DNA from 2 places in the Diaphorobacter sp. LI3 genome. Region 2 is predicted to be linked to the other one. Evidence: riboswitches for the same ligand, from Rfam matches in the RefSeq annotation. Region 2 holds a riboswitch; the other holds the start of a gene.
What was found. A riboswitch is a leader RNA that binds a small molecule or an ion and turns the genes downstream of it on or off. The one in region 2 is predicted to bind thiamine pyrophosphate.
Positions count from the first base shown of each region.

Region 1: another riboswitch for thiamine pyrophosphate. It lies ahead of MRB47_RS13210 (FAD-dependent oxidoreductase); the one in region 2 lies ahead of thiC (phosphomethylpyrimidine synthase ThiC).

Region 1 covers NZ_CP094346.1:2,849,028-2,860,600, reverse strand. The annotation lists gene MRB47_RS13250 (oxepin-CoA hydrolase, alternative type) at 1-176, opposite strand, end outside; gene MRB47_RS13245 (3-hydroxyacyl-CoA dehydrogenase) at 199-1,719, opposite strand; gene MRB47_RS13240 (hypothetical protein) at 1,745-2,104, shown strand; gene MRB47_RS13235 (IS110 family transposase) at 2,262-3,224, shown strand; gene MRB47_RS13230 (hypothetical protein) at 3,618-5,030, shown strand; gene MRB47_RS13225 (thiamine phosphate synthase) at 5,061-5,990, opposite strand; gene MRB47_RS13220 (thiazole synthase) at 5,993-6,805, opposite strand; gene thiS (sulfur carrier protein ThiS) at 6,817-7,014, opposite strand; gene MRB47_RS13210 (FAD-dependent oxidoreductase) at 7,011-8,135, opposite strand; TPP riboswitch at 8,196-8,318, opposite strand; gene thiD (bifunctional hydroxymethylpyrimidine kinase/phosphomethylpyrimidine kinase) at 8,428-9,279, shown strand; gene MRB47_RS13200 (SH3 domain-containing protein) at 9,347-9,745, opposite strand; gene MRB47_RS13195 (NAD(P)/FAD-dependent oxidoreductase) at 10,082-11,146, opposite strand; gene fdxA (ferredoxin FdxA) at 11,172-11,495, opposite strand.
Region 2 covers NZ_CP094346.1:914,202-925,774, reverse strand. The annotation lists gene mtgA (monofunctional biosynthetic peptidoglycan transglycosylase) at 1-147, shown strand, start outside; gene ruvC (crossover junction endodeoxyribonuclease RuvC) at 227-787, shown strand; gene MRB47_RS04295 (methyl-accepting chemotaxis protein) at 824-2,476, opposite strand; gene MRB47_RS04290 (methyl-accepting chemotaxis protein) at 2,731-4,356, shown strand; gene thiC (phosphomethylpyrimidine synthase ThiC) at 4,408-6,252, opposite strand; TPP riboswitch at 6,354-6,463, opposite strand; gene MRB47_RS04280 (hypothetical protein) at 6,497-6,673, opposite strand; gene lpxC (UDP-3-O-acyl-N-acetylglucosamine deacetylase) at 6,692-7,615, opposite strand; gene MRB47_RS04270 (methyl-accepting chemotaxis protein) at 7,835-9,574, shown strand; gene ftsZ (cell division protein FtsZ) at 9,716-10,945, opposite strand; gene ftsA (cell division protein FtsA) at 11,108-11,573, opposite strand, start outside.

The DNA.
Region 1 (11,573 bases), 1.9 Mb from region 2:
AGGCCGTCCGCGCCCGTGATGACCACGCAGCGCACGTCGGGATTGCGCTCCGCCACGTTCAGGGCCTCGATGCCCGCTGCGCAGATCGCCGGCTCCAGGGCATTGCGCAGCTCGGGGTGGCGAAGGGTCAGGACCAGGGTCTGGCCCTGGCTGGTGCTTTGCAGTTCGGCGGGCATGGCGGCGCGGGTGGTTGCAAGGTCAGGGTTCTTCGTGCGTCAGGCTCAGGCCGATGGCGCCGCGCCGGCGCAGCCAGGGGCTGGGGCGGTAGCGCGGGTCGCCGTACACGGTCTGCATGTTGAAGAGCACTTCCAGGATGTTGGTGGGGCCCCAGCGGTCGCCCATGGCCAGCGGGCCCAGCGGGTAGCCCAGGCCCAGGGTCACGGCGGTCTCCAGGTCCTTGGGACTGCAGATGCGCTGCTGGCAGATGTCCGCGGCGATGTTGACGATGTTGGCCACGACGCGCTGTGTGACGAAGCCGCCGCTGTCGCGGATCACGCTCACTGGCTTGCCGTCGCGCGCGAACAGCGCGTGCGCGGCGTCGCGCATGTCTTCGCGCGTGGCGGGGTTGGTCGCCAGCACGCGCCGGCGGGTGGCCGCGTCGTCGATCAACATGTCGATGCCGATGGTGCGCGCGGGGTCCAGGCGCTCCACCACGGCCACGGTGGTCACGTCAAAGCCGAGTGGCGCGACCAGCGTGAGCGCCTGGGCCGAGGGCGAGGTGCCCGTCTCGATCGTTGCCCCCAGGTCCTTGAGCAACTGGTACAGCTCGGCGCGGCGGGCGGCGCGCGTGGAGACCCAGACCGGCGGCAGGCCCGATACCTCGGGCACCGGCGGCTCGGCCGGCAGCTCGGGCGCACCGTCCACGTAGCGGTAAAAGCCCTCGCCGGACTTGCGGCCCAGCAGGCCGCCGCTCAAGCGCTGCGCCGTGATCACGCTGGGGCGAAAGCGCGGCTCGTCGTAGTACTGGCGGTAGATCGATTCCATGACCGGGTGCGACACATCGAGCGCGGTGAGGTCCAGCAACTCGAAGGGGCCGAGCTTGAAACCCACCTGGTCGCGCAGGATGCGGTCCACGGTGGCGAAATCGGCCACGCCCTCGCTCACGATGCGCAGCGCCTCGGTGCCATAGCCCCGCCCCGCATGGTTGACGATGAAGCCCGGCGTGTCCTGCGCCATCACCGGGGTGTGGCCCATGGCGCGCGCATAGCCGGCCAAGCGGGTGCAGACATGGGGGTCCGTGCGCAGGCCGGCCACGACCTCGACCACCTTCATCAGCGGCACCGGGTTGAAGAAGTGAAAGCCTGCCATGCGCTGCGGCCGCTGCAGCGGTGCGGCCACGGCGGTGATGGACAGCGATGACGTGTTGCTGGCCAGCACGGCTTCGGGCGAGACGATGGCTTCGAGCTGTTTGAGCAGTTCCTGCTTGGCATCCAGTCGCTCGACGATGGCTTCCACCACCAATTCGCAAGCCGCGAAGTCGTGCAGCGACGTGACGGGAACCAGCCGCTGCACCAGAGCCGGCAACAGGCTCTCGTCCAGCCGACCCTTGTCCACCAGACGCTGCCACTGCTGTTGGATGTGGGTGCGGGCGGCGTCGGCGGCGCCGCCATGGGTGTCGTAGAGGTAGACCGTGCTGCCTGCCTGGGCGGCGATCTGCGCGATGCCGCGGCCCATGGCGCCAGTGCCCACGATGCCGATTGAAGTGAAGACCGTTTGCATGGCGGCAATTATCTAGCGCTATCGGATGCGGCAGGGTTATGGCAAAATTTATAAACAAATTGAAACCATTGTGTTTATGCGTAACCTACTTGTCGGCGCCTGGATCTATGCCGCAGCGTTTGGGGCCAGCGCGCTTTCGCTTGGCGGCAGCCACGGCACAGTGGTTCTGGGGTCCACGATCGATCTCACCTTCGAGGTACGGCCTGATCCCGGCAAGACCGTCGCGTCTTCCTGCCTCGGGGCGCGGCTGGTCTTAGGCGCAACCACTGTCCCCGAAACGCGTGTGCATGTCACTCCCCTGGAAGGAGGCGCCATTCCGATGGTGCGCGTGCAGGCGCTTGTATCTTTAAACCAGACCAGCGCGGTAGAGTCTGAACGCCGTTGAGGCGGCCAGACCGGCCCGTGCAGTTTGGTAGGCGCTGGGGTGATAGAGCCCGTGACTGAGTACAGAACGCATGGCCGCCGCGCTGGTCTTCGTGAAGCCCGAACGGTTACGCGCGCCTTGATTGAGCGCGCATGCACAAGCAAGGGATCTGAAGATCATGTCTGTTACCTCAGTGACGGTGGGCATCGACGTGGCCAAGGCGCACGTGGATGTCTGTGTGCTGGGTGCCAAGAGCAGCGCCCAGCGGTTTGACAACGATGCCGAAGGCCACTCGGCGCTGGCGGCTGCCCTGCAGCCCCTGGACGTGGGTCTGGTGGTGATGGAGGCCACCGGCGGCTACGAGGCCGCGTTAGCGTGTGCCCTGCAGGCCACAGGCCTGCCCGTGGCGGTCATCAACCCGCGCCAGGCGCGCGACTTCGCCAAATCCATGGGACGCCTGGCCAAGACCGACGCGGTGGATGCGCGCACGCTGGCCGAGCTGGCAGCGGTGCTGCTGCGCCGCGACGATCTGCAGCGCTTCTTGCGCCCCCTGGCCGATGAGCGCCAGCAGTGGCTCGCGGCCCTGGTCACGCGCAGGCGCCAGTTGCTGACCATGCTCCATTCGGAGCGCCAACGGCTGCAGATCACGCCCAAGAAGCTGCACGCCAGCATCGAGGCCATCGAGGCGGCGATCAAGGCGCAGCTCGATGAGATCGAAGAGCAGATGGTCACGCATGTGCGCGAGCACTTTGGGGAGCTCGACACGCTGCTGCAGTCGGCTGCGGGAGTCGGCCCGGTGGCCAGTGCCACGATGATTGCCGAGCTGCCAGAGCTGGGCCGGCTGAACCGGCGCGAGATCGCTGCATTGGTGGGCGTGGCGCCCATGGCCAATGACTCCGGCGGCAGCAAGGGCAGGCGGCGCGTACAAGGCGGGCGCTTCGAGATCCGCCGCGTGCTGTACATGGCAACGCTCACGGCCACCCGCTACAACCCGGCCATCAAGGCCTTCTACGAGCGTCTGAAGGCCGCTGGCAAGTTGCCCAAGGTCGCCCTGGTCGCTTGCATGCGCAAGTTGCTCACCACGCTCAACGCCATGGTGCGCACTGGAAAACCTTGGGACAAGTCGCTTCATTGCGCTTGACTTCGAAGACGGTTACTCATTCCCGTGGATGAGCCGGTGCTGACTGCCACGCTCACCGCCGGCTGCGAAGGGCGTGTGTCGCGCACCTACACGTTCTTGGCAGACCCGCCCGGCACTGCACCCCCAGCGGCACGGCAGCCCATCGATTTGTCGCGCCTGGCGGTGCCCGCACCACGCGCTACGCCGCAAGTGCGGAATGCATTGGGCGGCGAGGGGGAGGGCGCACGCACGGTCCGGCGGCCTCGTGCGCAGCCGCGTGTTCCCGCGGCGTCCACGCATGCCCCGGCCGAGCGGGCGACACGCCCATCGCGGGCAGCTAAGACCGCCACGACGCTGCGCACCAGCGCCAAAGCCTCGCCGCCCGCGGCTGCGGCGGCTCCCTCCCGCCTGGTAATGGAACCCCTGGATTTGGGTCCTGACAATGCGTCCGCGCTGCAGCTCACGCGCGAGCCGCCCCAGATGTCGCCGCGCCCCAGCGAGGCCTTGCGTGCGGAGTCGGCCGCGTGGTGGCAGGCGCTGGACACTTCGACGGCCCAAACACAGCTGTTTGAAGAGCGGCTCAAGAGGCTCGAGGCTGATGCGGCCGCGCAGGGCCAGCTGGTGGAGCGCGAGCGCGCAACGGCGGCTGAGCTGCGCGAGCGCCTGGCGCAGGTGGACTCGCAGGGGTTCCCCGCGACCGTGGTGTACATGCTCGCGGGGCTGCTGGTGCTCGCGCTGGCCTGCATTGCCTGGCTGCTGCGCCGCACCCGGCGCGAGGCGCTGCAGGCATGGCGTGACTCGGTGGCACTCAGCGGTGGCCTGCGGGACGGGGCCGTGGCCGCGGAAGGCCCTGATGGCAAGCTCCGGCTGCAGGTGGAGCCGGATGCGCGCGATGTCTGGCAGCCGACAGCGCCACCGCCGCAAGGGCCGGACAGTGGGCCGCCTCCGCTCACGCCTACCGCCGCGCCAGTGAGTGCACCCGCGGCGGCTCCAGGCCCCGCGGTGGCGGCGCCGGCTGTGGAGCCCTTGCAGGCAAGGGCCCAGTCCGGTGTGCAGCCCGAGTCGCTGTTCGATCTGCAACAGCAGGCCGAATTTTTCACCTCGGTGGGCGAGCACGAGCAGGCGATCCATGTGCTGCGCCAATACATCGCGCAGCACGGCGAAGACTCGCCGCTGGCGCATCTCGAACTGCTGCGCCTGTACCACCAACTGGGGCGAACCGACAGCTTCGACGGCCTGCGTGCGCAGGTCGAGGAGCGGTTCAACGTACGCGTGCCTCCATTTGCGCAGTTCCAGCAACTGGGCCGGAGCCTGGAAGACCACCCCGAGGCGCTGGCACGGGTCGAGGCGGCGTGGTCCTCGCCCGAGGTGCTGGCCGTGCTGGAGGGCCTCTTATTTCACCGGGGACAGACGCAGGGCGAGGGGCCCTTCGACCTGGCGGCGCTGGACGATCTGCTGCTGCTGCTGTCCATCGCCCAGACCACGCCCGCACATTTGCGCGGTGCGCCGCCGCCCCGCGCGCGCACCACCCCGCATGCCACGCCAGCGCTCCACCCGATGGGCGCGCAGGATGGGACGGGCCGGTCGTTGGACTCGATGGCGGCCGGCCTGGCGCTGCTGCCGGTGGATGACGGCTCGCCAGCATCCACTTGCGCCGCCGCGGTGGACGTGGACGAGTCCGGGCCGCCTCACATCACCCTCAGCGATCTACCGCCCGTGCCCGTCACCCCAGCGCCCGCGCAAGGGCAGGCCGTGGGTTTTGGCATGGAAAACGACAAGCTGGAGTTGCGCTTCGAACTGGAGCAGTCGCAAAAGAACCGCTTCTGAAGCGCGAACGCCCGCCGTGCGCGGACGGGGCTATCGCCTGCCGGCGTCCATGGCCCGCATGAGCTGCGCCGCAGCGGCTTCCGGCTGATCGGCCGCCACCACGGCGCGCACCACGGCGATCGACCCCACTCCGGTGGCCAGCACTTGCGGGAACTGGGCCAGGCCAATGCCGCCGATGGCAACCAGCGGATAGCCGCGCATCAGCCGGGCATAGCCCGTCAGCCGTGCCACGCCCTGGGGCACTGTGGCCATTTTCTTGAGCGTGGTGGGGAACACCGCGCCCATGGCGATGTAGCTGGGGCTGGCCGCGTCAGCGCGCACCATCTCGGCATAGCCATGCGTGCTCACGCCCAGGCGCACCCCGGACTCGCGCAGCGTGCGCAGCTCTTCGGGGCTCAGCGCATCCAGATCCTCCTGGCCCAGGTGCACGCCATAGGCCCCGGCCGCGATGGCCTGGCGCCAATGGTCGTTGATGAACAGCAGCGAAGCGGTGCCTTGCACGGCCTGCACTGCGGCGCGTACCTCGCGCGTGATGGCCGCAGGGTCGTCACTTTTGAAGCGCAGCTGCACCGTCGGCACGCCGGCCTGCGCCATGCGGCCCACCCATTGGGCATCGGGCAATACGGCGTAGAGACCCAGGTTCTGTGGGCAGGCTTTAAAGGGGTGCGCATGGGGGCGCGGCTGCAGTCCGAAGTCTGCGGGCTCGTCGGGCCACTGCGCCGGGTCGAAGCGGCCGGTGCGCCGCGTCTGCGCAGCCCAGGCACGGGCCAGGCAGTCTGCGTCATGGGCGATGAAACCCAGGGCGCAGCAGGCCGCAAGGGCTGCGCGGTACACGGGGTCTTCCACGGTTGTCGCCGGCATCGGCTGGGGCGGGAAGCCCGCGAACGCCGACGCATGGTGCTGGCGGATGGCTTGCTCCATGGCGGCTGCAGAAGGCAATGGCGCGGCGGCTTGCGGCATGCTCAGCCCTGCGCGTGGTGCCAGAACGGCGTGCCCAGCACGGGCGTGCTGGGTTGCGCCGCCTCCTGCGGCGTCATCGCGCCGGCCATGCGGGCGGCGCGGCCTGCGGCGACGGCATCGGCAAAGGCGCCGGCCATCTGCACGGGGTCGGTCGCCAGGGCCACGGCCGTGTTGAGCAGCACGCCGTCGTAACCCCATTCCATCACCTGGCAGGCGTGGGACGGCAGGCCGAGGCCGGCGTCCACGAGCAGCGGCACGTCCAGGCGCTCGCGCAGCAGCTGCAGGCCATAGGGGTTCACCGGGCCGCGGCCCGTGCCGATGGGCGCCGCCCACGGCATGACGGCTTGGCAGCCCACGTCCACCAGGCGCTGGCACAGCACCAGGTCTTCAGTGCAGTAGGGCAGCACGTAGAAGCCTTCGCGGACCAGTTGCTCGGCTGCCTGCACCAGGTTCAGCGTATCGGGCTGCAGCGTGTAGTCGTCGCCGATCAGCTCCAGCTTGATCCAGGGGGTCTCGAAGACTGCACGCGCCATATGGGCGGTGGTGATGGCTTCCTGCAGGCTATGGCAGCCGGCGGTGTTGGGCAGCACCGGCACCTGCAGGCGCTTGAGCAGCTCCCAGAAGCTGCTGCCGGATTCGGCCGGGTTGCTGCCCTGGCGGCGCAGCGATGCGGTGAGCATCGCGGGCCGCGCGCGCTGCACGGCGGCCTCCAGCACGGCGGGAGACGGGTAGCGCGCGGTGCCCAGCAGCAGGCGGCTCTGGAACGCCTGGCCGTAGAGCACCAGCGTGTCGGGGGAGGATGTAGGACTGTTCATGAGCAATGGTTTCAACCGCCGGTGACCGGCGCAATGATTTCGATCTGGTCGCCGGACTGCAGGGCGTGCGCGGCATAGCGGGCACTGGGCACGAACTGCAGGTTCACGGCCACGGCAAACGGTGGCTGGGGGGCCAGGTGGGCCACGGCGTCGGCGACGGTGGCGCCATCGGGCAGTTGCACGGCGTTTTGGTTGATGAATACGTTCATGTGTGCAGCGCAGCTTCGCGGTCGAGCTGCAGCGAGAGGTCGAATCCAGGGGCGAGCTCGGATTGTCCCGTGTTCAGCACCTGCATGACTACATCGAGCATGGCCGGCGCGATCATGAAGCCGTGGCGGTACAAACCGTTGACCTCCAGCACGCGATCCTGCACTACGCGCACCGCGGGCAGGTTGTCGGGCAGGGTGGGGCGGCAGTGGGTGGAGATCTCTAGGATACGCGCCTCGGCAAAGCCCGGATGTACGGCGTAGGCGGCGCTCAGCAGCTCCAGCGTGGAGCGCACGCTGGCGGGCGACATGTCGTCGGATTCGATCTCGGTCGCGCCGATGACGAACACGTGGTTCTCCTTCGGTGCGATGTAGATCGGGTAGCGGGGGTGCACGATGCGCGTGGGGCGCTGCAGCGTCACGTCGGGCGCGTGCAGGCGTACCACCTCGCCGCGCAGCCCGCGCAGTTGCGGCCATTGCGCACGCGCGCCCAGGCCCCGGCAGTCCAGCACCCAGTCGGGCTGGCCGGCCTGGCCGGGAGTGAAGTCGGCCGGCCGGCGCGCGCTGCCCCAATGCGTGACCACGCCCAACTGGTCCATGGTGGCGGCCAGCGCGGCCAGTGCCTGGCGGTTGTCCAATTGGCCCTCGCCGGGCAGGTACAGGCCCTGGTGGAAGCGCTGTGCGGCCGTGGGTTCCAGTGCAGCCACGCCGGCGCTGTCCAGCGCCTGCATGCGCGGCAGTCCGGGCACCAGGCCTTGGGTCTGCTCGAACTTCAGGCGCATGCGCGCGGCTTCGGGTGCGTCCTGGCGGTGCCACAGGATCAGCGTGCCGTCATGTTGGAAGTACACCGGTGCGGCCAGCGGTGCCAGCAGCTCAGGCCAGCGCGCCAGCGAGTGCACGCCCATGCGCACCACGCCGGGCTCGGCCACGATGGATTCGGCCAGGGGGGCCACCATGGCGGCGGCCACGTAGGCTGCGGCGCCTTCGGCGGCGCGGGTGCCTGCCTCGTGCACCTCAACGGCGTGGCCCTGGCGGGCGAGTTCGACGGCCAGCAGGCGGCCCATGAGGCCCGCGCCCAAGATGGTGACGCGGGAGGAGGAGCGAAGGGTGGGGAAAGTGTGCATCGTGTCCGTGATGAAAGGCCAGGCCAAACAACCAAAGGACAAAACGGGAGCGCGCGGCGCGCCGATGCTGTTGAAACTCCCCACGCCAGCATGACCTGGATCGGGTGCTTAGGGTATTTCTCAGTCGCCTGCCGCTTTCGTCAACACGTTCTTAGTGCGGCGGGGACACCCCTGTTTCGTCCGTGGCCGGCATTACAGCACAGGGGTGGTGCCCCTGTTGTTGACGTGGCGCAGGCTCTGGCGTTGCCGCGGCTGCGTTGAATGCGCTGCGGCTTGGCCGATAATTTTTGCCATGAACCAAGAGACACAGACGCCCGGCGGTGGCCGGCGCTATGCGCGCGTGTTGACCATCGCGGGCTCGGACAGCGGCGGCGGCGCGGGCATACAGGCCGACCTGAAGACCTTCAGTGCCCTGGGCTGCTACGGCATGACCGCGATCACCGCCATCACCGCGCAGAACACGCGCGGCGTGACGGGCATCCACGGCATTCCGCCCGAGATGCTGCGCGCACAGATCGACGCCGTGGTCGAGGACATCGGCGTGGATGCGGTGAAGATCGGCATGCTGCATTCGCCCGAGGTGGTGCAGGTGGTGGCCGACGCGATTCTTCGCCATGGCTTGCCCAACGTGGTGCTGGACCCGGTGATGGTCGCCACCAGCGGCGACCGGCTGATTGCCGAGGAGACCGTGGGCACGCTGGTGCGCGCGCTGTTCCCGCTGGCCGCCGTGGTCACCCCCAACCTGGACGAGGCCGGCTGGCTGCTGGGCCGCGCCATTGCCGACGAAAGCGCGCTGGACGCGGCCGCCACCGACCTGCTGGCGCTGGGCGCGCGCGCGGTGCTGCTCAAGGGCGGGCACCTGCCGGGCGACCGGGTGGTGGATGTGCTGGCCCTGCCTGGCGACGAGCGCCACCGCCTGGAAGCTGCGCGCATCGTCACGCACAACGGCCACGGCACGGGCTGCACCTTGTCGTCGGCGATCGCTGCGCACCTCGCATTGGGCCAGCCGCTGGCGCAGGCGGTGCGGTTGGCTCGCCAGTACATTCTGGGCGCGATCGCTGCCGGGGCCGATGTGCGCACCGGTCACGGCCACGGGCCGCTCAACCATGGCTATGCGCCGGTGGCGCAGCGTGTGATCGAGTAACGGGCGGCTGAGGGAGCGCCGGGCACCGCGCGCGCCACAGGCCCACACCGCCGCGGCACCCGAAATATCACCAGCCCCAGGTCAGGCGCCGGGCCACCCAGCCCTTTTGCCCGTCTTCGCGCTGCACCCGGGCCCAGCTACCCGACTGGCCCAGGCTGCGCACCACCTCATGCTGCTGCAGCTTGCCCACGGTCTTGTGCTGCTGGCCGGGGCCGGCGCGCAGGTTGGCGACGCGTGCCGTCACCACGCGGTGCGGCGTCTTGCTGGTCAGCGGCGCATACACCCAGCCGAGCGGCTCCTCGAAATCCCGCACTTGGAGCCACCGGCCCTTGCGCTGCTGCACCTGCAGCGGATAGCCCCGACCCAGCTCCCACAGCGTCGCCGAGCGGGTGCTGGGCTTCTCGCGTACGTTGACCGCATTGCCCTTGATGCTGACGAAATCGCGCGCCTGCACGCCGGCGGGCATGAGCAGGGGCAGGGCCAGCGTGGCGGCGGCCAGGGCTTTGGACAGGATGCGATGCGGCAGGGGCAGTGCGAAGGGCACGGGGTGATCTCCTTGGAGTTGGAACTGAGGGATGACAACCCCCAGGTGGAGGGCCGCCCGCGTGCGAAGTTCCGGCCGTTTCAGGCGCGAACCGATGGCCGAAACGTCAATTGCTATGAAAAATATAGCTGCCAGCGCACTATACAAGCTATTCTGAGACAGTTTTCTATTTGGAAACAAGGCAGAAAGAGCGCTGCAAGCTCCTGCTTCAATAGCGCCCCGCGCATGCCGCAGGGCGCGCCGCGCCGTCGCCGCAGGTCAGCGGGCCGGGGCGACGCCCAGCCGGGCTTGCAGCCGTTCGCTGCTGGTGGTGTATTCCAGGGGCAGCTTGTGGCCCGCCTGCCGTTCAGCCTCGGCGAAGGCGGCGAGGGTGGCTTCGTGGAAGCCGCACAGGATCAGCTTGCGCTTGCCGGGGTAGGTGTTGATGTCGCCGACGGCGTAGATGCCGGGGACGCTGGTGGCGAAAGTGGCCGTGTCCACGGTCAGCTGCTTGCGGTCCATCGCCAGGCCCCAGTCGGCAATGGGCCCCAGGCGGGGAGAGATGCCCAGGTAGGCCAGCAACAGGTCCAGCGGCTGGCGCTGTGGCTCGCCTTGCGGGTCCAGCAGGGCCAGCGCCTGCAGGGTGCCGTCGGGCGCGGTCTCCACGCCCGTGATCTGGCCGATCACGACCTGGATGCGGCCCGCCTCGCGCAGTGCCTGCAGTTGCGCCAGCAGCGCGGGCGCGGCCTGGAAGGCATCGCGCCGGTGCAGCAGCAGCACCTGCGCGGCAGCGTCCACGCAGTCCAGCGCCGCCTGCACGGCCGCCTCGTCGCCGCCATGTACCACCACGCGCTTGCCGGTCGCGGCACGGGTGGCCGTAGCGGCGTCAGGGTGGTAGAGCAACTGGCCGGGGGCCAGCGCCTCTACCCCCTCGGCCTTGATGGCGCGCGGCACGAAGGCGCCCACGCCCGCGGCAATGAAGATGCTGCGCGCCAGCAGCGCGGTGCCGGCGGTGGTGGTGAGCAGAATACGTCCGTCGGCCTGCGCGGCCAGCGCGTGGACCTGCTGGCCCAGGTGCAGCGTGGGGGCGAAAGGGGCGATCTGCCGCTGCAGCAGTTCCACGAGCCCCAGGCCCGTGCACACAGGGATGCCGGGAATGTCGTAGATGGGTTTGTCGGGATACAGCTCGGCGCACTGGCCACCCACATGGGGCAGCGCATCAACCAGGTGCGCCGCGATGCCCTGCAGCCCGAGCTGGAAGACCTGGAACAGCCCCACCGGCCCGGCGCCGATCACCACGGCGTCCGCGGCCTGGGGCGTCGGGCTGCTGGGGGATGGGTGCATGCGGGGCGTGGCGGGAGCGCGGGAGTCAGCGCTCCAGCTGGTCCAGCTTGCCGGGCTTGCCGTTCCAGTCGTCAGCGTCAGGCAGCGCTGCCTTGCGCTTGGTGATGCTCTTGAACTTGGGCGTCAGCTCGGCGTTGATCTTGATGAAGGCCAGCTGGTCGCTGGGCAGGTCTTCCTCGGCAAAGATGGCGTTGGCCGGGCATTCAGGGATGCACACGGCGCAGTCGATGCACTCGTCGGGGTCGATCACGAGGAAGTTGGGGCCTTCGCGGAAGCAGTCCACGGGGCACACATCCACGCAATCGGTGTATTTGCACTTGATGCAGTTTTCGGTGACGACGTGAGTCATGAGTAGTTGTGTTCTGGTATGGGGTTAGCCCGCGATTTTAGGCCGACCGCCGCCTCAGCAGGCCAGCCAACCATGCCT
Region 2 (11,573 bases):
GCACGCCAGCTCACCGCGCCCGAGGCCGCGCGCCTGGCCGTGATGCTGCCGGCACCCAAACGCTTCGAGAAGGCGCCCGGCTCCGCCTACCTGGCCGGGCGCACGCGCGCGCTGCTGGCGCGCATGGGGCGCAGCGAGTTGCCCTGAACCACGTGTCATTCATACAAGCAAAATCGGCCTCAAAACCAATAGCAGCAATCGCGAACAGCTATAAATTTAATAGTCCATGAGAATCCTTGGCATCGACCCCGGACTGCAGACCACGGGCTTCGGCGTGGTGGACGTGGACGGCCATCGCCTGCGCTACGTGGCCAGCGGCACCATCCGCACCACGGGGCGCGCCACGGGCCTCGCGCTGGGGGACCTGCCGGGCCGGCTCAAGGTGCTGTTCGACGGCGTGAGCGAGGTGGCCGCGCGCTACCAGCCCAGCACGGCGGCGGTGGAAATCATCTTCGTCAACGTCAACCCGCAGTCCACGCTGTTGCTGGGCCAGGCGCGCGGCGCGGCGCTCACCGCGCTGGTGAATGCCAACCTGCCCGTGGCCGAATACACCGCGCTGCAGATGAAGAAGGCCGTGGTAGGCCACGGCCGCGCGGCCAAGTCGCAGGTGCAGGAGATGGTGCGCCGTCTGCTGGAGTTGCCCGGCCTGCCGGGCACCGATGCCGCCGACGCCCTGGGCCTGGCCATCACCCACGCGCACGCCGGCGCGGCCATGGCCCGCGTGGGCGAGGTCGCGCAGCTCACGCGGCGCCAGCACGCCATGTACAAGGCCGGGCGCAGTTACTGAACGACTGAACGCGGCCCTTGCCTCTGGGGCCTTTCCCTACGCAGCAAGCGCGGGCAAGCCAACGTCCTTCTCCGCCATTTCCGGAGCGGTGGTTGCGCGCGCCAACGCCACGGCCCTCGGCTGCGGCGCGCCGCCCTGCAGCTTGAAGCGGCTGACCGCCTCGGTCAGTCGGCCCGCCTGGTCGCGCAGCGACTGCGACGCGGCTGCGGACTCTTCCACCAGCGCGGCGTTCTGCTGCGTCATCTGATCCAGGTGGCTGACCGATTGGCCCACCTGGCCAATGCTGCCCGCCTGCTCGGCGGCCGCGCTGGTGATCTCGGCCACGATGTCGGAAACCCGGCGCACGCTGGCCACGATCTCGGTCATGGTCTCGCCCGCCTGCGCCACCAGGCGCGAGCCGCCCTCCACCCGCTCGACGGAGGCGCCGATCAGCGCCTTGATTTCCTTGGCGGCGTCGGCGCTGCGTTGCGCCAGGCTGCGCACCTCGCTGGCCACGACGGCGAAGCCCCGGCCCTGTTCGCCGGCGCGCGCGGCCTCCACGGCGGCATTGAGTGCCAGGATGTTGGTCTGGAACGCGATGGAGTCGATCACGCCCGTGATGTCGCCGATGCGCCGCGAGCTGTCGGAAATCTCGCCCATGGTCTGCACCACCTGCGCAACCACCGCGCCGCCGCGCACCGCCACCTCGGCCGCGTTGGCCGCGAGCCCGCTGGCCTGGCGGGACGATTCGGCACTGTGCTGCACCGTGCCGGTGAGCAACTCCATGGACGAGGCGGTCTGCTGCAGGCTGGCGGCGGTCTGCTCGGTGCGCTGGCTCAGGTCCTGGTTGCCCAGGGCGATCTCGTCACTGGCCGTGGCGATGCTGCCCGCGGCCTGCTGCACCTGGCCCACCAGGGTGCGCAGCGCATCCTGCATGCGGCCCATGGCAGCGACGAGGCTGCCGATCTCGTCACGCTGGCGGGACTGCACCGCATGCGACAGGTCGCCCGCGGCAATGCGCTCGGCCAGCGCGCGCGCCTGCTCCAGCGATTGCGTGATGGAACGCACGCTGAACAACGTCAGCGGAACGAGCACCGCCAACCCCAACAGCACGGCTGCAGCAATCAGCGTTGACATGGTGGCGGTGCGCTGGTCCAGGGCGGCGCGAGCCTCTTCCATGTGGCCGCGCGCCTGCGTGGCCAGGCTGGCCAGCAGGGCATCGGTGGTGTCCATGTGGGCCTTGAAACGCTCGGCATACGCCCCCGCACCCGCGCCATCAAGCAGGGCGCGCTCGATCTGGTCGAAGATCGGCACGAGCCCGCCTTCGTACTGCCCGACCTCGGCCAGCGCTTTGTCCAGTGCGCCGGTGAATTCCACGTTGCCGGCCTGCACCTCGCGCACCTGCGCCATGCTCTTGCGCAGCGCATCCAATTGGCGGCTCCAGCCCTCACGCAGCGCCTGCACCTCCACGGCGTTGTTGAAGTTGATGATGATGTCCTTCTCGGCGCGGCGCAGGTGCCCCAAGCCGGTGCGAAGTTCGGCCATGTCGGTGAGCGTTTGCACCTGGCGCGCAAACAGCTCTTGCAGCGTGGTGCGCGAGCGGTCGAGCGCAACGTAGCCCAGAGCGCCCACTGCAGTCAGCAGGACCAGGGAAAAAGTCGTGGCGAAATACAGCCGCGCGCGAATGGAAAGCTGCCCCAGAACCCTCATGGCATTCCTTTGCTGAACATGATGACCGGCGTGTGCAAGTTCCACGCCATGGCAGAGATACCGCCTCGTGGGCGGACCGGAATGCAACTGTATGTTGCAAGCGCTCAATCCCAAGGCAGGGTAATCACGGTCCCGTTGTCTCTGGTGAGATGGGGCTTAGGGAACGCGGCAAGGCATGCCTAGAAAACATATTGTCACAATCTTTGTCCATAGTGCGGTTCGGCCCTAGGGCTTTGCTCACCCCGAACACGCGCATGTCCTTCTCTTCTTCCCCTACCCGCTCTCTTTCCATCGGCCCGCTGGGTCGCCGGCTGCTGGGCCTGTTCATGACGGTGCTGGCGCTGAGTCTGGTCGGCTCGGCCATCGGCGTGTGGTCGCTGCGGCACATCGGCCAGTCGACCGACGACATGGTTCAGCACAGCGTGGCCAACGAACGGCTGGTGGCCGACGCCTATCGGCTGCAGGCCATCAATGCCGAGCGCTACAAGGCCGTGGCGTTGAGTTCAGAACCCGAGGTGGGGCAAGCCATCGGCGCCGACATTGCCGCTACGCAGCAGCAGTACGACAGGCTGGTAGCCACCCTGGCGCAGCGGCTGGCCGGCACAGCCGACGAGGAACTGCTGTCCCGCGTGAAGGCGCGGGCCGTCGACTTCCACGAGGCCCAGGCCGCACTGGTGCAGGCACGCGACTTCGGCCTCACGTCACGTATTCAGCAGGTGTATGGCGAACGCTTCCTGCCCGCGTCCCAGGCATTGCTGGGGTCGCTGGATGCGCTCACGCAGTCGCAGCGCCAGTCCATCGACACGGCCGCCCTGGCCGTGGGCGGCTGGAGCCAGCAGGCGCGCTGGTCGCTGCTGGCGTTCGGCAGCCTGTCCCTGGTGCTGGGCACCCTGCTCGCGCTGTGGCTGGTGCGCAGCATCACGCGGCCCATTGCACTGGCCAGCGACACCGCGCAGCGTGTTGCGGGGCTGGACCTGCGCCAGGACATCGTGGGCCACGACCGGGACGAAACCGGGCACATGCTGACGTCCCTGTCGGTCATGCAGTCCGCGCTGCGCAGCCTGGCGGGACAGGTGAGCACCTCCGTGCACAGCCTGCACACGGCTTCGTCCGAGATGGCCAACGGCAACGCCCACCTGTCCACCCGCACCGAGGAGGCCGCAGCCAGCCTGCAGGAAACGGCCGCCGCGCTGGAGCATGTGACACGCGCCGTTCAACAATCGGCCGAGACCGCCGAGCATGCCGAGGCACGCGCCGCACAGGCGGCAGCCACCGCGCACGAAGGCAGCAACGTGGTGACGCGCATGGAGCAGACCATGCAGCAAGTGGCGCACAGCGCGCACCAGATCGGCGACATCACGGGCATGATCGACTCGATCGCGTTCCAGACCAACATCCTGGCGTTGAACGCCGCGGTGGAAGCCGCACGTGCCGGCGAACAGGGCCGCGGTTTCGCGGTGGTGGCCAGCGAGGTGCGCAGCCTGGCGAACCGCTCGGCCGAGGCCGCGCGCGAGATCAAGGCGCTAATCCAGGCGTCCGTGCAGCAGGTGGATGCCGGCGCCACCCTGGCCGCTGATGCGGGGCGCACCATGGCGCAGGTGGTGGCGGCCATCCAGGACGCCGCGCGCACGATGGCCGACATACGCTCCAGCCACCATGCGCAGCAGCAGGACATCCTCTCCATCCACTCGGCCCTGTCGCGGCTGGACCAGATGACCCAGCAGAACGCGGCCCTGGTGGAAGAGTCCGCGGCCGCCACCGAGAGTTTGCGCGGCCAGGCCCATGAGCTGGCGGCGCAGGTCAGCCGCTTTCGCCTGCCGGGTGAACTGGCGCACGCACTGCCGTCGCCCATGCCCACCCGGCTGCTGGCCGCGGCCTGATACGGTCACTTGGAGCCGGCCGGGCATGACAGGCCGGCGGCTTTGCGTGGGTCAGTCGGCGCGGTGGATGGGCACGTAGAGCTCGCCGCCCGTGCGGTTGAACTCCTCTGCCTTGGACTGCAGGCCCTGTTGGGCGAATTCGCGCACTTCCTGCGTGATCTTCATCGAGCAGAACTTCGGCCCGCACATGGAGCAGAAGTGCGCCACCTTGGCGCTGTCCTTGGGCAGGGTCTCGTCGTGGTACTCCTTGGCCGTATCGGGGTCCAGGCCCAGGTTGAACTGGTCCTGCCAACGGAAGTCGAACCGCGCCTGGCTCAGCGCGTCGTCGCGCGCACGGGCACCGGGGTGGCCCTTGGCCACGTCGGCCGCGTGGGCCGCGATCTTGTAGGCAATGATGCCCTGCTTGACATCGTCGCGGTCGGGCAGGCCCAGGTGCTCCTTGGGCGTCACGTAGCACAGCATGGCCGTGCCCATCCAGCCAATCATGGCGGCGCCGATGGCGCTGGCGATGTGGTCGTAGCCGGGGGCGATGTCGATGGTCAGCGGGCCCAGGGTGTAGAACGGCGCCTCGTGGCAGGTCTTGAGCTGCTCCGTCATGTTGGCCTGGATCATGTGCATGGGCACGTGGCCGGGGCCTTCGATCATGGTCTGCACGTCGTGCTTCCAGGCAATCTGCGTCAGCTCGCCCAGCGTGTGCAGCTCGGCGAACTGGGCTTCGTCGTTGGCGTCCGAGGCGCAGCCCGGACGCAGGCCATCACCCAGGCTGAACGACACGTCGTACGCCTTCATGATGTCGCAGATGTCCTCGAAGTGCGTGTAGAGGAAGCTCTCCTTGTGGTGCGCCATGCACCACTTGGCCATGATGGAGCCGCCACGGGACACGATGCCCGTGCGGCGCGCGGCGGTGAGCTGGATGTAGGCCAGGCGCACGCCCGCGTGGATGGTGAAATAGTCCACGCCCTGCTCGGCCTGCTCGATCAGCGTGTCGCGGAAGATCTCCCAGGTCAGGTCCTCGGCAATGCCACCGACCTTTTCCAGCGCCTGGTAGATAGGCACCGTGCCGATGGGCACCGGCGAGTTGCGCACGATCCAGTCGCGCGTGGTGTGGATGTTCTTGCCGGTGGACAGGTCCATCACGTTGTCGGCGCCCCAGCGGATGGCCCAGACGAGCTTCTCCACCTCTTCCTCGATGCTCGACGTGACGGCGGAGTTGCCGATGTTGGCGTTGATCTTCACCTTGAAGTTGCGCCCGATGGCCATGGGCTCCACTTCGGGGTGGTTGATGTTGGCGGGAATGATGGCGCGGCCACGGGCGACCTCGTCGCGCACGAACTCGGGCGTGATGATTTTCGGAATGCTCGCACCCAGTGGGTTGCCGGCCAGGCGCTGCTCGCGCGCGGCGTCCTGCATGTATTGCTGCATCCACTCGCGGCGACCGTTCTCGCGCAAGGCCACGTATTCCATCTCGGGAGTGACGATGCCCTTCTTCGCGTAGTGCATCTGCGTGACGTTGGCGCCGCTCCTGGCGCGCAGCGGCTGGCGCTGCAGCGCCGCAGCCTCGGCGCGCAGCTGGGCCAGGCGGTCGCCATCCTCGGCCTTCTGGCCGTCGTCCAGCGCCTTGCGTACGCGACCCTCATAGCCCTCGGTGTCGCCGCGCGCGGCAATCCATTCGCCCCGCACGCTCGCAAGGCCCTTGCGCACGTCGATCTGCACGGCAGGATCGGTATAGGGGCCGGACGTGTCGTACACGCTCACCACTTCGCCGTTGGTGAGCTGAATGTCGCGCACCGGCACGCGCAGCCCGGGTTGGCTGCCGGCGAGGTAGGACTTGGTGGAAGCGGGAAAGGGTTCGCGCGTGAGCGCAAGCAGGCTGGCGAACTTGTCGGGGGCATTCATGGCGGGCAGCTCCTTCATCGGCGGGATGGATGGAATTGCTCCGCTATCGATCGGATGGACGGACGGAGCACGACCCTTCTTGCGGGTGTACCCGTTTCCCCCTATCCGACTGCAGCTCTTCTTACGCTGGTATGAACCAGATCAAGTTCGCGGTTCCGGCGGTCAGGTCCGCCATCTCAGCACGCCGTTACGTGCACCCCGGAGCGGGGCCGAGTATAGGCGACTTGACCGCCAGCAAGGTGCCTTACAGCAGACGCTCGAGGATCAGCACCAGGAAGAACATGGACGCCGCGATCACGGTCCATTTGACGATGACCAGTCCAAAACGCTTGTAGCGCTGCTGTCCCGTAGCGGCAAAAAAGGCAAACGACACGCCGGCAGCCAGCAGCAGCAGAAGGACAGCCCATCGGAAGATCAACATGCACGCGTCCCCCGTCCGTTACCAGGCACGCACCGGCTGTGTGAAACCTGCGGGCGCCTGGCGCTCATTCTCGAAGGTCACGATCTCCCACGCATCCTCGTGGGCCAGCAGTTCGCGCAACAGCAGGTTGTTCATGGCGTGGCCCGAGCGGAAGGCGCTGTAGGCCGCCAGCAGCGGCTTGCCCACGAGGTACAGGTCGCCCATGGCGTCCAGGATCTTGTGCTTGGCGAACTCGTCGTCGTAGCGCAGGCCGTCGGCGTTGAGCACCTTGTAGTCGTCCATGACGATGGCGTTGTCCAGCCCCCCGCCCAGCGCCAGGCCGCTGGTGCGCAGCATCTCCACGTCCTTGGTGAAGCCGAAGGTGCGCGCGCGGGCGATGTCGCGCGCGTAGTTGCCGCTCCCAAGGTCGAACTCCACGCTCTGCCCCGTGGAATCGACGGCGGGGTGGGCGAAATCGATCTCGAAGCGCAGCTTGAAGCCGTGGTAGGGCTCCAGGCGCGCCCACTTGAGGTTGTGCCCCTCGCCCTCGCGCACCTCGACGGGGCGCGTGACGCGGATGAAGCGCTTGGGGGCGTTCTGCAACTCGACGCCCGCGCTCTGCAGCAGGAACACGAAGGACGCCGAGGAGCCGTCGAGGATGGGCACCTCCTCGGCCGTGATGTCGATGTACAGGTTGTCCAGCCCCAGGCCGGCGCAGGCCGACATGAGGTGCTCCACGGTATGCACCTTCGCACCGCCGGCGCCAATGGTCGAGGCCATGCGCGTATCCACGACAGCCGTGGCGGTAATGGGAATGTCCACGGGCTCCGGCAGATCTACGCGGCGGAACACGATCCCCGTGTCCGGCTGTGCCGGGCGCAACGTCAACTCGACCCGCTGGCCGCTGTGCAGGCCTACGCCCACGGCGCGGGTCAGGGTCTTGATGGTGCGTTGCTGAAGCATCCCGCGATTTTAGGCGGCCAGACACGGGCCGACAGTACCCCTTTTCTATGACGTTGATAGCAGGCAGACGTTCTGCCGCCTGCCTTGCGCGTCGATCGGCAGAAGCGCTGACGCACGGACAACGCGCAGGTCGCCGAACAAAATTGGAACAAATGAGATAATTATGTAAATAAATGTTTTTAAAACTCGCCATCTTGGCGAATTTCGGAGAAAGCCCCCATGACCAAGCTCAGCCTCAAGATGAAGATTCTTGCCATGCTGGGAACGGCGCTGCTCGCGCTGATCGTGATGTCGACCCTGTCGTTGCTGCAGGAGCGCAAGCTCATCATCGACGCCCGCAAGGAAACCCTGACCACCGCCGTGCAGACGGCGCACAGCATCGTCGCCGCTTACAAGGAAGCGGCCGACAAGGGCGCGATGAGCGTAGAGGACGCGCAGAAGGCCGCCAAGGAAGCCCTGCGCCTGTCGCGCTACGGCGGCGCGGAAGGCAAGACCGAGTATTTCTACATCTGGACCATGGACAGCCGCGGCGTGATGCACCCCATCAAGCCCGAGTGGGAAGGCCAGAACATGGCCGGCAAGCTCAAGGACGGCGATGGCAACGACCTGCTCAAACAGATCACGGACGCACTGCAGCGCAGCAAGGATGGCAAGGCGTATGTCTCTGCCAGGTTCATGCGCCCTGGCGAGCAGACGCTCGCACCCAAGCTGCAATACGCCGTGCGCATCGATGGATGGAACTGGATGGTGGGCTCCGGCCTGTACACCGACGATATCGATGCCGCAGTGCGTCAGGCGCTGCTGACCGACCTGCTGGTGGTCGCGCTCGTCACCCTTGCCGTGGGAGTGGTCGGGTTTGCGGTGTTCCGCTCGGTGGTGCGCCAGATCGGCGGCGAACCCGCCCACGCCATGAGCGTCATGTCCGAAGTCGCGCAGGGCCATCTGGACACCGCCATCCCTCCCGCGCCCGCAGGATCGCTGATGGATGGACTGTCGCAGATGGTGGCCTCGCTGCGCCGCCTCGTGGTCGAGGTGCGCAGCGCCTCAGACAGCATTGCCACCGCGGCCAGCGAGATCGCGCAGGGCAACAACGACCTGGCCCATCGCACCGAGGACACGGCCAGCAACCTGCAGGCCACGGCCAGCAGCATGGAAGAGCTCTCCAGCACGGTGCGCCAGACCTCCGACGCCACCCAGACCGCCAACCAACTGGCCGCATCGGCCGCGCAGGTGGCGGCACGCGGCGGGGACGTGGTATCCCAGGTGGTGAGCACCATGGAAGGCATCAACGCCAGCAGCGGCAAGATCAGCGACATCATCGGCGTGATCGACGGTATCGCCTTCCAGACCAACATCCTGGCTCTGAATGCGGCCGTGGAGGCGGCGCGCGCCGGCGAACAAGGCCGGGGCTTTGCCGTGGTGGCCGGAGAAGTCCGCACACTCGCGCAGCGCAGTGCGCAAGCCGCCAAGGAGATCAAGGCATTGATCAACGATTCGGTGGAAAAGGTCCGCTCCGGCACGACACTGGTGGACAGCGCCGGCAGCACCATGACCGAGATCGTCAGCAGCGTTCAGCGGGTGACGGACATCATTGGCGAAGTGCGCGCCGCCACCTCCGAGCAAAGCCAGGGCATTGCCCAGGTCAGCACCGCCATGCACCAGCTTGACCAGATGACGCAGCAGAACTCCGCGCTGGTGGAGGAATCCACCGCCGCGGCGGCCAGCCTGCGCGAGCAGGCCATGAAGCTGACCGACGTGGTGGCGCTGTTCCGCGTGCAGGCAGGCGAGGTACAGCGGCCCCGCCCCGCCACGGCGCCCACGCGTGCTGCACCCCCCGCGGCGCGCCCGGCCGCAAGCGCACCTCGCGCTCTGTCCACTCCCGCGGCACCCGCGCTACAGGCCAAGCCCGCCAAGGCGCCCGGCGCCGGCCCGGACGACGGCGACTGGGAGTCGTTCTGACGCCGATCCGTGCGGCGCCCGCAGGCGCCAGCGCGCGCCGTGTAGCGCACGTCATACGGATGCGCGACCGCACATGAAAAAGCCGCTGGCGTGCCAGCGGCTTTTTCATTCAGGCACCTTGGTCGTGGCGCCGGTGGAGCTTCAGTCCGCCTGCTTGCGCAGGAAGGCCGGAATCTCCAGTTCATCCATGCCGCCCGAAGACAGCGCATCCACGCGCGCCGTGGCCACGGAACGGTTGGTGCGCCAGACGCTCGGCACGGCCATGCTGCCGTAGTCGGCCTGGGGCGCACCGCCCACCATGCCGGCGGAAACTCCGACCGCTGCGCCGGCCATCGGCATCTGGTACGCCACGTTGTCCGTGCCGGTGCGCAGGCTGCCCTGCACCACCTGCATGGGCTGGCGGCGCGCGTTCTGGCGCGACAGGCCCGTGGCCACCACGGTCACGCGGATCTCGTCACCCAGCGTGTCGTCGTATGCCGCGCCGAAGATCACATGCGCGTCCGGCGAGGCGTAGGCGTTGATGGTGTTCATTGCCAGCCGCGATTCGGCCAGCTTGAGGCTGCCCTTGCTTGCCGTGACCAGCACCAGCACGCCCTTGGCACCCGACAGGTCGATACCTTCGAGCAGCGGGCAGGCGATCGCCTGCTCGGCCGCGATGCGCGCGCGATCCGGGCCGCTGGCCGTGGCCGTGCCCATCATCGCCTTGCCGGGTTCGCCCATCACGGTGCGCACGTCCTCGAAGTCCACGTTCACCTGGCCGTACTCGTTGATGATCTCGGCGATACCGCCGACCGCGTTCTTGAGCACATCGTTGGCGTGCGCGAAGGCTTCTTCCTGGGTGATGTCATCGCCCAGCACCTCCAGCAGCTTCTCGTTGAGCACGACGATCAGCGAGTCGACGTTGGCTTCGAGCTCGGCCAGTCCATCGTCGGCGTTCTTCATGCGGCGCCCGCCCTCCCAGTCGAAGGGCTTGGTGACCACGCCCACCGTGAGGATGCCCATCTCCTTGGCCACGCGCGCGATCACGGGCGCAGCGCCCGTGCCCGTGCCGCCGCCCATGCCGGCGGTAATGAACAGCATATGCGAGCCCTGGATGGCCTGGCGGATGTCCTCCTGCGCAGCCTCGGCGGCCTCGCGGCCCTTGTCGGGCTTGCTGCCCGCGCCCAAGCCGCTTGCGCCCAGTTGGATGGTGCGATGCGCCGTGCTGCGGGTGAGCGCCTGCGCGTCGGTGTTGGCCGTGACGAACTCCACGCCCTGCACGTTGCGCGAGATCATGTGCTCGACGGCGTTGCCGCCGCCCCCGCCGACACCGATCACCTTGATCTGCGTGCCCTGGTTGAACTCTTCGGACTCGATCATTTCGATGGTCATGATGGTGCTCCTGAAACTTGGGTTGTGATTTGCAATTGCCGTAGGTTGGTGTTTGTTAGGGGACGGTCATTGCCGTCGGGCGGAGGCGCGGTACTTCGCCATCGCCCCCGGCGCCGCGGCGGCGGACTGGCGCGTGCCATCCAGAGCGGGGGGAAGGTCATGTCAGAAGTTCCCCACGATGAAGTCCTTGAACCGGCCAAATGCGGTCTTCACCGACCCGCTCTTGGCTGCCACCTTGAAGCCGCGCAGGCGCGCCAGGCGCGCCTCTTCCAGCAGGCCCATGACGGTAGCGGCGCGCGGCTGGGCAATCATGTCGGCCAGCGCGCTGGAGTACTTCGGGATGCCGCGGCGCACGGGCTTGAGGAAGATGTCCTCGCCCAGCTCCACCATGCCCGGCATGACGGAGCTGCCGCCCGTGATCACGATGCCCGAGGACAGCACCTCCTCATACCCGGACTCGCGGATCACCTGCTGCACCAGCGAGAAGATCTCCTCCACGCGCGGTTCGATCACACCCGCCAGCGCCTGCTTGGACAGCATGCGCGGGCTGCGGTCGCCCAGGCCTGGCACCTCGACCTGCGCCTCAGGGTCGGCGAGCAACTGCTTGGCGTAGCCGCTCTCCACCTTG